DNA from 3 places in the Candidatus Villigracilis proximus genome. Region 1 is predicted to be linked to each of the others. Evidence: riboswitches for the same ligand, from Rfam matches in the RefSeq annotation. Region 1 holds a riboswitch; each other region holds the start of a gene.
What was found. A riboswitch is a leader RNA that binds a small molecule or an ion and turns the genes downstream of it on or off. The one in region 1 is predicted to bind S-adenosylmethionine.

Region 1 (4,239 bases):
TAAGGTCATTGCATGATTTGATAGCAGGAAAGTAAATAAGTAAACAGGGAAACAAGTAAATAGCGCATCACATGTCTACTTGTTTACCTGTCTACAACCAACCAAACAAAAACCATTAAGGAGTCCCATGTCTCAATCTCAAATTCCCGTAGCAATTCTCGGCGCGACAGGTTCTGTCGGCCAGCGCTTTATTTCTTTGTTGGAAAATCATCCGTGGTTCAAGGTCGTTGCTTTGGCGGCGTCTGATCGTTCAGTCGGGCAGACGTATGCACAGGCCGCACGCTGGGTGCTGGATACGCCCATGCCGGAATATGCACGCGATATGATCGTTGTCCCTGCGAGTACGGATGCAGTGCAGGCGAAGATCGTCTTTTCGGCATTGCACACTGAAATTGCAAATGAACTCGAACCCGCCTTCGCAAAAGCCGGCGCGGCGGTCTGCTCGAATGCGTCATCCTATCGGCGCGGAGAGGATGTGCCGTTGCTGCTGCCCGAAATCAACGCGGACCATATTCAACTGGTCAAACAGCAGCGCATTAACAAAGGCTGGAGCGGATGTATCGTCACAAATCCGAATTGCACAAGCACTGGCTTAACGATTGCGCTCAAGGTTTTGGATGATGCCTTTGGCGTGAAGAAAGTATTCATGGTCTCGATGCAGGCGCTTTCTGGTGCGGGCTATCCCGGCGTGCCGTCACTCGATATTATTGACAATATCATTCCCAATGTTGGCAACGGCGGCGAAGAGGAAAAAGTGGAATGGGAACCGCGCAAGATGCTCGGCAAATTTAACGAAAACAAAATTGATCTGGCGGATATTAAATTCAGCGCGCATACCAATCGCGTGGCGGTGATCGATGGTCACACCGTATGTGCCAGCGTGGCATTGGACAATCCCGTTGAACCGGAAGTTGCGATTCAAGCCTTACGCGATTACGCCGCTCCCCTCTCAGCGAGGAATCTGCCTTCGACTCCGCAACCAGTGATCAGCGTCAGAGATGAAGCGGACAGGCCCCAGCCAAGACTCGACCGATTAACAGGAAAAGGCATGACGACAGTGGTCGGCCGCGTGAGGCGGGATCCAATCCTTGATCTTAAATTTGTTGTTCTTTCCCACAACACGATTCGCGGCGCGGCGGGTGCATCGATCTATAATGCTGAATTATTGGTCAATGAAAATCTTTTGTAATAGAGTGTTTAAAATTAACCACAAAGTCACGAAGGCACCAAGTCACAAAGTTTTTTCTCTTGGTGTCTTTGTGGTAAAGAAAACAGACTTTTCAAGAGTACCCGAATGGGTAATGGATAAATTGATCTAATTACTTGACACATTTATAAGCGCCATGATATAAACGGCGAAATTAAATATTCGCTCTTATCCAGAGAGACTGAGGGATCGGCCCTTTGAAGTCTCGGCAACCAGACAATCGTTATGGTGCCAAATCCGACAAATAAGAATGACGGAAAAAAGTCATTCATATCTGGAAGATGAGAGGACGGTATAGACGTATACCTCTTCTTGTACTTTCAGAAGAGGTTATTTTTTTTAAGTGTTTACGTAGACACAAAAAACATCTCTTCTGAAAGGGCGGGTAAACATTATTCAAGAGGAGATATCTTAACATGACCACACTCAAAGATCGTAAATTAGGTTTTGCCACCCGTCAGTTACACGCGGGCTACTCACCAGATGCCACCACTGGCAGCCGCGCCGTGCCGTTGTATCAGACAACGAGCTATCAATTCAAGAGCACCGAACACGCTGCGAATTTGTTCGCGCTCAAAGAGCTGGGAAATATTTACACCCGCTTGATGAACCCGACCACCGATGTGCTTGAACAGCGCATCGCAGCACTCGAAGGCGGCGTTGCAGCATTGGCCGCAAGCTCGGGTCATGCCGCGCAGGCACAGGCAATTTTCACTTTGTGCAGCGCCGGTGACCATATCGTTTCATCATCCCGCTTGTATGGCGGCACATATAATCAGTTTGCTTATTCACTTCCCAAACTTGGAATCGAAGTTACATTCGTTGACCCGAGTGACCCGAAGAATTTTGAAGCGGCCATCAGACCCAACACCAAGATCATTTATGGCGAGACTCTCGGCAACCCTGATATTTCAGTCTTCCCTTTTGAAGAAGTATCCGAGATCGCGAACAAACATAAACTGATCCTGTTCATTGACAATACCTTTGCCACTCCGTATCTCTTCCGCCCGTTCGAATGGGGCGCGCATGTTATCACCCACTCGACCACCAAATTCATCACCGGTAATGGAACTTCCATCGGCGGTATCATTGTGGACGGCGGCAATTACGATTGGAGCAATGGCAAGTTCGAAAACTTCAATACCCCCGATCCTTCATATCACGGCCTGGTCTACTCCTCCATCGCCGCGGCCGGACTTCCCCCGTTTGCGATCAAGGCGCGTGTGCAAGTTCTGCGTGACATCGGCGCCTGCCAGTCACCTTTCAACGCATGGCAGACTTTGCTTGGGCTTGAAACCCTCAACCTGCGCATTGACCGTCACGTGCAGAACACGCAAGCCGTTGCCGAATATCTTGAGAAGCACCCGAAAGTCAGCTGGGTCAAATATCCCGGCCTCAAGAGTCACCCCGATTATGCCCGCGCCAAGAAATACTTACCCAAGGGCGCAGGTGCAATTCTTGGTTTCGGTATCAAAGGCGGCGCAGAAGCAGGCCGCAAGTTCATTGAAAGCCTGCAGCTCTTTAGCCACCTCGCCAACGTAGGTGATGCGCGCAGTCTCGCCATTCACCCAGCCACCACCACCCACAGCCAACTGACCGAAGAACAGCAGGTCACGGCCGGCGTCAGCCCCGATTTCGTCCGCTTGAGCATTGGTCTCGAAGACTTCGAAGACATCAAGTGGGATCTGGATCAAGCGCTCAACGCGTAATGATGAATGCAGATTGATGAATGATGAATAAATCTCTTGCATAGGCCTCGTACTTAGTTTTGCAGGCTTATGCAAGAGAACCTCAAAAGACAGGAAAGCAGCCCCACAAAAAGGCTGCAAGAGCCGGGAAAAAACAAAAAAAGAGAATGAAGAATTAATTTGGGCCCTCGGGGCCCCTGTAAAAACCACCAAGAAAAACCGCTCCGCCTAACATTCATCATTCCGCATTCAACATTCATCATTTGAAAACCCCATGCCCGTAAAAGTTCCCTCCACCCTTCCCGCACGTGCCATTCTTGAAAACGAAAATGTTTTCATCATGGATGAAGAACGCGCACAAGAACAGGATATCCGCCCATTGCAAGTGGCGATCCTGAATCTTATGCCAACCAAGATCGCAACTGAAACGCAAATTTTGCGCCTGCTTTCAAACTCCGCGCTGCAAGTGGAGATCACCCTGCTGCACACCGCCACACACGAATCAAAGAATACCGACGCCGAACATTTACTTAATCATTACGTTACCTTTGATGAAATAAAAGATAAAAAATTTGACGGCCTGATCATCACCGGCGCACCCGTTGAGCAATTGCCATTTAAAGAAGTGGATTATTGGGATGAACTGACGCACATATTGGATTGGTCTGAAACGAATGTTGAATCCAATTTCTATATTTGCTGGGGAGCGCAAGCCGCGCTTTACCATAAATACGGCATCCCGAAATATGACCTGCCCCACAAGATGTTCGGCGTCTACGAGCACCGCATCCTTTCCTCGACCGAAAACCTGCTTCGGGGATTCGATGACATTTTCCTCGCCCCCCACTCCCGCCACACCGAGATCCGCCGCGAAGATGTGGAGAAGGTCAACGAGATTCAAATGCTCGCCGAATCAGATGAAGCCGGCGTGTACATTGTCGGCTCCAAAGATGGACGTCACCTCTTCATCACCGGCCACTCCGAATATGACCCGCTGACTCTCAAAGCCGAATACGACCGCGACATCAACAAGGGACTCCCGATCCACGTCCCGCAAAATTATTATCCCAACAACGACCCAAGCAAAGTGCCCAACGTCCGCTGGCGTGGACATGCAAATCTTTTATACGCAAACTGGTTGAACTACTACGTTTACCAAGCCACAGCCTTTGACCCGAACGATATTCCCAGGCCCATTTCAAAGAGATAAAAGCACAGGAGACATAGGGATATGTCTCCTGTTTTTATACAAGGAACTTTATTATGCCCACACCTCATAAATTTGGCTTCACCACCCGTCAACTGCACGAAGGCTACACCGCAGACCCCGCCACCGGAAGCCAG
Region 2 (4,239 bases), on a different contig from region 1:
GGCCATTTTCCGTTAGATTAGTATCGTTGCTTACCGAGGTTGTTAGCGTAGAGGTTGAATGCCACGTAGCGTCCATCTGCTGAAATGGATTGGGTAATAGGAAATGTTATTTCCCTGATTTCCAGTTGAATCTCTAATGAACGTAGTAGGTTATACCCCGCAAGAGATCATGTACAAAGCCATCTCTTACATCGTTGGTGTCTTCATGTCAACCGTTGCTCGCATAAGAGTAAAGCAACATAGCGGCCATTAGCGGAGATAGCAAGATCATATTCTCCTGCGTCGTCATTACCTTGTGTTCCACTTGAACTAATTGAAACTCGAGTCGTGGTTCCGGTTAAATTATCGTAAACAAAGATGTCATCTACAAATTTGTGTCACCATTTACCAAATTACTAGCTTTTGAGAGAAATGCTATATAACGTCCGTCGGATGAAATAGAAGGAAATAGAAGAGTCGCTGTTTCCTTCTACGCCCTGAGTTAACTGAACCCGTGTGGTGCTTCCAGTTGTAAATCTCGTACAAAATATCTTCCCATCCTTTTGGTCTCCATCCACAAGGTTGTTAGCGATTGATCTGATAAATGAAACATACCGCCCATTAAAGAAATCCACAAGGATGCAGGCCAGCAATAAGTGTTTGTTCTCTTTTTGAGTTGACTGATACACGAACAGTAGTTTTGGCCACAAGATCGTGTACGAAAATATCGCTTCTGTTGTTTGTGTCGCCGATTACGAGATTGTTGTATCTGATTGGAATGCTATGTAGCGTCCATCTATTGAAATAGATGGATGAGGAATTCCCTTCCTTGAACGCCACTTGAACTGGACTGAAACAAGGAGGTATTCCTGTGGCAAGGTCATGTACGAAAACATCTGAAGCCAACTTTTGATCGTTACTTATTAAACTCCAAGCATAAGAGTAAAATGTTACATAGCGCGTCCATCTAGAGAAATGGCAGGGAGAACAGAGTCCGCTATTTTTTTGGGTGCCATTTGTGCTTAAGATATCATTGTTGTGTTGCCAGCAGTACCAAGACAGAAGTAACTAGGATGAATGCGAAGAGAAACGTTATTACCGTGGCTGAAAACTTACGAATAAATTTACTTTAGTCTCCCTGGTTTGGATGATTTTATGTATTTGATTTTTGAAGAATAGTAAAATTATAATGGGGTATTAAATTATTGATTTTAAGAAAAATGAGACAGCTACATCTTGATAGATGATCGTAAAAAGAGCCGCGAGACCATGGTCTCGTGGCCTCTTCTAATTACCAATTACCTAATTACTACCTTACAACCCCGCAGCCTTCTTCAAAGCAGCGGCCTTATCAGTCTTTTCCCATGGGAACTCGATATCGTCGCGGCCAAAGTGACCGTACGCGGCGGTCTTGCGATAGATCGGGCGGCGCAGGTCAAGGTCATGGATGATCGCGCCGGGGCGCAGGTCAAAGAATTCGCTGACGAGTGCAGAGATTTTCTCATCCGCAATTTTAGCGGTGCCAAAAGTCTCAACATTGACAGAGAGTGGGTGAGCCACGCCGATGGCGTACGCCACCTGCACTTCCACGCGGTCAGCCAAACCAGCGGCCACAATGTTCTTGGCTACATAGCGCGCGGCATACGCAGCAGAGCGATCGACCTTTGTGGGGTCTTTCCCTGAGAACGCACCGCCGCCATGACGACCCATGCCGCCGTAGGTATCCACGATGATCTTACGGCCGGTCACACCCGCATCGCCCATTGGACCGCCGATAACAAAAGATCAACACGGTATCAATGCGCTTGGGCTTGCCCTGTGAATATTCAACAGTGACCTGACTCTTGCCATCGGGGCGCAGCCAGGGGAGTGTGCCGTCTTTGCGAAGTTCGCTTAAGCGGCGTGATAATTTATGAGCCATGTAAATTGGCATCGGCATTAAGGTCGGGGTTTCATTACAGGCAAAGCCAAACATCATACCCTGATCGCCCGCACCCACATGTTCAATGCCGGCGTCTTTCATTTCACCGCTTTTATCTTCCATCGCATGGTCAACGCCCAAAGCGATATCTGCGCTCTGGCTGGCAACGGCTGAAAGCACGGCACAAGTATTGCCGTCAAAGCCTTTGTCGCTGCTATCGTAGCCGATCTCATTCACCACTTTGCGCACGAGCTCATCAAAATTTACATACGCATTGGTTGTGATTTCGCCCAACAATGCCACGAAACCGGTTTTCACTGCGGTTTCACAAGCCACACGCGACATCGGATCCTGCTCAAGACAGGCATCCAAAACTGCGTCCGAGATCTGATCGCAGATCTTATCAGGGTGTCCTTCGGTGACCGATTCTGATGTGAACATCAAACTCGGTGAAGACATAAAAGTGTTACTCATTTGTTTCTCCTTAAGAAAATATAATTGCCCTTTCAGCGTGCGAAAGGGCAATTATGCATAATGCTATCTACCCTCTCATCTCCCAGAAATGTATCTGTCGGATTTGGCACCATATTCAACTTTCGCTGACTGGTTGTCGAGACATCGCAGGGCCGTTCCCTCCGTCTCTCTGGATAAGAGCGCCGTATTGGGGCTATTGAATTGTGTCGGGATAATACCATAAGCAGGTGGATGAGTAAAGATAAAGCACCGCATCTTACTTAACTGTTGGTTGATTCTGTTTTAATGATCACTCACGCATCTGAATCCGATCTTTGCAGAACTGCGTCCATAGTATGCGGCATCATTTTGCAAAGCGGAAGGGTCCGGCCCTGCTTCATATCCACGGTTTGAAATTCTTAACATCGAAGCATCGTCTTGAAACGACCCACCGCGGATTACGCGCATGGAGTTCAACCCTCCATTCTCCGGGCCCGTGGGATTATCCGCCGGAGACTCTGCGTAATAGTTCCCTTTATAAAAATCAGCCACCCATTCCCAAACATTGCCCGCCATATCCAACGCGCCAAATGGGCTGATCCCTGTCGCATACGTGCCAACACGCGTGGTATCCCCGACAATATTTAACGAGTTGGAATTATTCGCATTCGGCAATTCCCCGCCCCAAGGGTAGGTGTTTACACTGTCACCGCGCGCAGCACGTTCCCATTCCGCTTCGGTGGGGAGGCGGCGGCCTGCCCATTGGCAATATGCGTTCGCGTCATACCATGTGACCTGGATCACGGGGTAATCTTGAAATTCAGGATTACCATAATAATCCAGCCGATTATCTGAGGTAACGTTGGCCGGCGGTCTGCACACTCCGGCTTCAACACATAATGCATACATGCCATTGACCACTTCCACTTGATCGACCCAGAATGCGTTGATCTGAACCGAATGCGCGGGCAATTCATCGTTTTCAAGCAGCACATCCAACCCGCCCATCTTGACTGTCCCAGCCGGAACAAAGAGTTGAGTCATACCGTCGATCGGTGAAATTTTCACCGTCTCAGGGGTAGCGGTAGGGATGGGGGTGGATGTGGCGACAGGTGTCGCCGTCAATGGAACCACTGTGGCCGTGGATGTCATGATCGCCTCTGCCGTAGCCGTTGGCGCGAAAGGCGTATTCGTACTTTGACAAGCTGCGAGGAACAAGATAATAAGCGGGAGAAACGTTTTTTTCATGGATACCTTGTAAGGATATAAAATATTTTTATTGAATGGTAGCGACCTGATAGTTTGATTTTAAGACCCGGATAATTTTTTTTTTGATCGAAATGAATTGCGTATTACAAGTTGCTGGCTTAAAGTTGGGACGTTTTAGGAGACCCGCTTTTGCCTCGAAACCCACAGATCTTCGAGGATTTTATAAATTTATTCTGTATGCGCTCCGCAGTAAACATGTTCGGGGTTTTTCCGGTCAATACAAAATCTATGGCAATGGTCCCGGACTTTTTACATGACGGCAACTTGAATTAGTAGATTTGACCTCTTGCATAAGTAAAGCGCTGTAAACTACAAAATCACTAAGTTTTTTGCCCTTGAGTTTCACTGCACTGAACTGTAACGCGGTGTAAGTGTCGAGGCTTTGTGTCTTATTACCCTGCAGGTTGTGAAAAAAATAGACTTTTGCAAGAGGTCTGATGATCCCAACACCAATCTCGAAGAGATGAAATGATTGTAGATATAACGCGTGGTAGAAATATCAACCCCGAAGGGGTGACATAATGTTACGTCACATAAACAGATCATTGAACCAGATCAATTGCCTTTTGTGCCTGATCTTCAAAAAAGTTAGGATTAATTTTATCCGCTTTTTCCCA
Region 3 (4,239 bases), 210 kb from region 1:
AATTTGTATTCCTGCATTGTCAAACGATTCGAGCGGAAGGTGTCTGTTTCGAGCACATCCACGCCCACTTCAAGAAACGAACGGTGGACTTTTTCCACGGCCTCAGGACGCGAGATGACGAGATAGTCATTGCATCCGTTGTATTGCTCGCCGCCGAAATCTTCAGCGGTCAGGTTTTGGTTTTGCAGGCTCGTTCCCATCGCACCGTCGAAAACAAGGACTTTCTTTTCGAGTGCGTCGAGGTAACGGCGGTTGGTGTATTTGCGATTCATTAAGTTCTCCTAATTTTCAAACTCTGTTTCGTTATTTATCCATAACATCCGAATGGAAAAACCTTTTCTGGGTACTTGAAATTGGATATTTCCTTCGCTCTCAATACTTTTGATATTTAGAACGAAGTTTTGCTCATAATTAGTTTCCATCGATGACATTGTAAAATACGCATAGTATTTGCCATCAGGTGACCATATTGGAGAATATTTCCACCAATAATCAAAACGTGTATCTAATCCCAGCAGTGTATGCAAATTTGTGATTTCCTTGTTCTTTATATCTAGCAAGTAAAGGTAATGTTTATAAGATAAAGATGACTCTATTAGCTCATATAGAACCATATTTCCATCTGGTGACCAAGAATAATAAATGGGCCACTGAAGGTAACCAATTTTTGAAATCAGGTTGACACTACTATCTTTCCAATTAAAGACATATAAATAGGTCTGTTTCTGTTCGTCGATTACTGCCATGAGGAGTTGTTTGCCATTCCGTGACCAAGAGCCACTATAATAGGAGTATGCACCTACTGGCACATAACTTATATCTCCCTTTTCCAAATTCAAGATACCTATTTGCAGTTGTTGGTCTTTATGAGTATTAAATATTTGGCCTTCTTCTTTGGTAGTAAATAAAATGCTCTTGCCGTCTGGAGACCAATTTGCATCACATCCAACACCCATTAGTTCTGTAGATTTTTTTGTAACAACGTCGTAAATAAAAAGTGAGCAAATATTATCGTTTGCGGGATTAATAACTCTCGTGTAAATTAGTTTCTTTCCATCGGGTGACCATGAGTGAGCCCAAACCCACTCCGAGTAATTGCTTGGCTTTGCGATTAATTCTGATGTTTTTTTGACAATATCAAGAATCTTCAAAGCTCGATCATAAGTGTTATATGTCAGGTATTGTTCATTAGGGTCTGTATTAAACCCTGTAGCACCACCAGTTGTTAATTGTTTGGGCTGAGATCCGTCAAATTTCATTTTGAAGATTTCCCAGCCAGCATTCTCTTGAGTATTTTTATTGGCATTCAGTCTTATATAGATAAACCTCTTTGTGATTAAATAATATGTAGATAAATCATCAGAAGATAAAACAATATTCGTCTTCTGGCTTTTTAGGTCAACCGAATAAAGTGTATTGACGTCCGAGTAAAAGATAGTGCCTTCTGGGTGAATTGGCCAGGTGTATTGGTTGGACTTGGTGTCGTCGTTGCGATTGGTGTTTGGGATGGAGCGGGAGTCAAGGTTGGAGAATCTGTTGTAGTTGATTGTCCACAGCCCGAAGAAAAGGTGATAACAATCAACAAGAGAAATCTCAAGATGCTTTGTGTAAAGTGTTTAGTCATTATTTCTTGTTCTCAAGTTTACACTTCCAATCTTTACGCATCATCCAGCGCTGTGGTTACGTAGGATTGTGTCCACACGGGGATTAATCCCCGTGCTATGCGTACGAAGCGCTACGCGCTAGTCCGCACGAGCGGACTTTGTAGGCGTAGCACGGACGTTCACGTCCGTGCGGTTTCGAGGCGTCGAAAAATCCTATCGTAATCCGCCACTCTACACCCTTCGGCAAAGTCGCCCGCCCCGCCTCGGTCATCTTTCCTTCTTCGATCATTTTACGCGCCCGCTCAATGTTCGTTTCCGTCCACAGGGATTTTTGTCTACGGGGTGTGAAACGTTTGGCATAGCGTTGATCGTCCATGCCTTTTTCAAAGCCGTCGATCCAGCCAAAGCAAATGGCTTCCTCCACCGCATCCGCATAGGGGATGGATGGTTTGCCTGTGACTTTTTTATATTGGATCAACCAGATCTCTTTGCAGGTCTTGTGATTCTTTTCCAGCCATTCGCGGAATTCTTCGCGGGTGGTGACGTAAATTGTTTCGCCGATTTCCATTTTGTTTATCTCTCCAGACCTCCGAGGTCTTTAAGACCTCGGAGGTCTCTTACATAAAAAACGCCTCTCATTTTGAGAGGCGACATGAATAAAAAGTCATCTCTCATCTATCAGACATTTGTCTGCCGAAGTTGGCACCGCTTAAACGGTTGCCGAGGTTTCAAAGGGTCGGGTCCCTCCGCCTCTCTGGATGAGTACAGTACTAAATTGTTTTAAGTTTATATCAAAGCGTGTTGGATTTGTCAATTTACTAAAGAAGGCTCCATGATCTTGATCCGTTCAGTGCCGGTATAAATGTTGAAGCGTTCCCCTCTGAGAAAACCGATGAGAGTGATCCCAAATCGTTCGGCGACTTCAACAGCCAAGGTGCTGGGTGCGGATACGGCACAGAAGATCGGCACACCGGCTACAAAACTTTTTTGCAATAATTCATAACTGGCGCGTCCGCTGACCAATACAATTTTGTCGTGAAATGGCAGTTGGTCGTTGAGCAATCCCCAGCCGATCAATTTATCCAATGCATTGTGACGTCCCACATCTTCACGGACAGCGAGTAAATTTCCGTTTAGGTCGAAGAGGGCGGCGGCGTGAAGTCCGCCTGTGGTTTCAAAGATGTCCTGAGACTGGCGAAGTTTATCTGGCAATGAGGTGATGAGCGCGGGGGTTGCGCCTGAACCAGCGGGGATGGGCGGCAGGTTGCGCTGGCTGATGTCATCCAGCATGGTGCTGCCGCATACGCCGCAGGCGCTGTTGGTGAAAAAATGCCGCTCGAGCTGATTCAGTACGGGGAGAGTATCAGCTTCCAGTTGAATCCGAAGCGAGTTGTATTCCTGCTGATTCCCGTCCACACAATAAGTCATATTTGCAACTTCCGTTTTGGTGTGGATGATTCCTTCATTGTAGAGAAATCCCGCTGCGAGTTCGTAATCATTGCCGGGGGTGCGCATGGTGATGGCGATGGTGCGTTGTTCATGCCCGGCGCGCAGTAAAATTTCCAGGGGTTCTTCGGCGGCGAGCACATCTTTTTTGCGTTGCGGCTGCCCATTTTCGATTGTCAGTATGGATTGTTTTTTCTTATTAAAGCGGGTCATGTTCACCTTCGATCTGATTTGTACCATTAAGCAACCGGAGACTGGGAATTTTTTGATTCGCCAGTCTCCGGTTTTGACTTTTTGACTTCGGTGTTTCTTACAGCGGTTCGATGTGTACCGTGCAGACTTTTAGCTCGGCGGTATGGGTGGTGGGGTCATAGCCGGAGCCCGTCAAAATGTTGATCGGGGTTTCGGCGAAGCTGAAACTGGCGAAGACCGTGCCTTTGGGAGAGCGCGGTGTGGCTTTGATCTTGATCTTGACTTCGCCGCGACGGCTTGTCATTTTTGCCCAGCCGCCATCAGTAAGACCCCATTTCTTTACATTGTCCGGGTGAACTTCGAGGTATTCTTCCGGCGCGAGATATTCAATGCCGGAGGAACGTCCGGTTTGGGTGCGGGTGTGGTAACTCTGCAGACGGCGGCCCGTGGTGAGCCAGACGGGATATTCATCGTCAATGACTTCAGCGGGGGCGCGGAAGCCGATGACTTTGAAGATCGCCTTGCCGTTGGTGAATCCATCTTCATGCAGGCGGGGTGTGCCTGGATGTCCCTTATATGGCACGGGCCATTGATATTGGCCGCCGTCGATGATGTCCCAATCAACACCGGCGTATACCGGAGAGATACTGCACAATTCGTTGAAGATCTCCTTCGGCGAATCATATTCAAAGCCGGGAATGCTCATGGCGTTGGCGAGGGAACTTAATATCCACCAATCGGGCTTTGCTTCTCCGGGTGGAGGTACTGCGGCGCGTAAACGTTGAATGCGGCGCTCTGTGTTGGTGATGGTTCCGTCTGTTTCGCCCCATGAGGTTGCGGGGAAAACCACGTCTGCCATTGCTGCAGTTTCGGTGAGGAAGATGTCGATCACAACGAGATGGTCAAGGGCTTGCAAGGCGTGTTCACTGTGTTTGCGATCGGGGTCTGAAACCACGGTATTTTCGCCGTCGATCAACATGGCGTGGATTCCATTGCC

Region 2: it holds a riboswitch for S-adenosylmethionine, as region 1 does, so the genes downstream of both, IPL71_RS16455 (methionine adenosyltransferase) here and IPL71_RS02905 (O-acetylhomoserine aminocarboxypropyltransferase/cysteine synthase family protein) in region 1, are expected to answer to the same signal.
Region 3: it holds a riboswitch for S-adenosylmethionine, as region 1 does, so the genes downstream of both, IPL71_RS01795 (YdeI/OmpD-associated family protein) here and IPL71_RS02905 (O-acetylhomoserine aminocarboxypropyltransferase/cysteine synthase family protein) in region 1, are expected to answer to the same signal.

What each region holds. Positions count from the first base shown of each region.
Region 1 is NZ_JADJUO010000001.1:544,202-548,440, reverse strand. It holds gene IPL71_RS02915 (aspartate kinase) at 1-35, shown strand, start outside; gene asd (aspartate-semialdehyde dehydrogenase) at 128-1,189, shown strand; SAM riboswitch class I at 1,373-1,495, shown strand; gene IPL71_RS02905 (O-acetylhomoserine aminocarboxypropyltransferase/cysteine synthase family protein) at 1,624-2,916, shown strand; gene metA (homoserine O-acetyltransferase MetA) at 3,170-4,105, shown strand; partial or broken gene IPL71_RS02895 (O-acetylhomoserine aminocarboxypropyltransferase/cysteine synthase family protein) at 4,159-4,239, shown strand, end outside.
Region 2 is NZ_JADJUO010000016.1:10,736-14,974, forward strand. It holds partial or broken gene IPL71_RS16455 (methionine adenosyltransferase) at 1,294-2,374, opposite strand; SAM riboswitch class I at 2,447-2,554, opposite strand; gene IPL71_RS16460 (formylglycine-generating enzyme family protein) at 2,657-3,601, opposite strand; gene IPL71_RS16465 (C39 family peptidase) at 4,165-4,239, opposite strand, start outside.
Region 3 is NZ_JADJUO010000001.1:337,851-342,089, reverse strand. It holds gene IPL71_RS01805 (homocysteine S-methyltransferase family protein) at 1-272, opposite strand, end outside; gene IPL71_RS01800 (beta-propeller domain-containing protein) at 282-1,259, opposite strand; gene IPL71_RS01795 (YdeI/OmpD-associated family protein) at 1,720-2,172, opposite strand; SAM riboswitch class I at 2,273-2,369, opposite strand; gene fdhD (formate dehydrogenase accessory sulfurtransferase FdhD) at 2,415-3,263, opposite strand; gene IPL71_RS01785 (molybdopterin oxidoreductase family protein) at 3,361-4,239, opposite strand, start outside.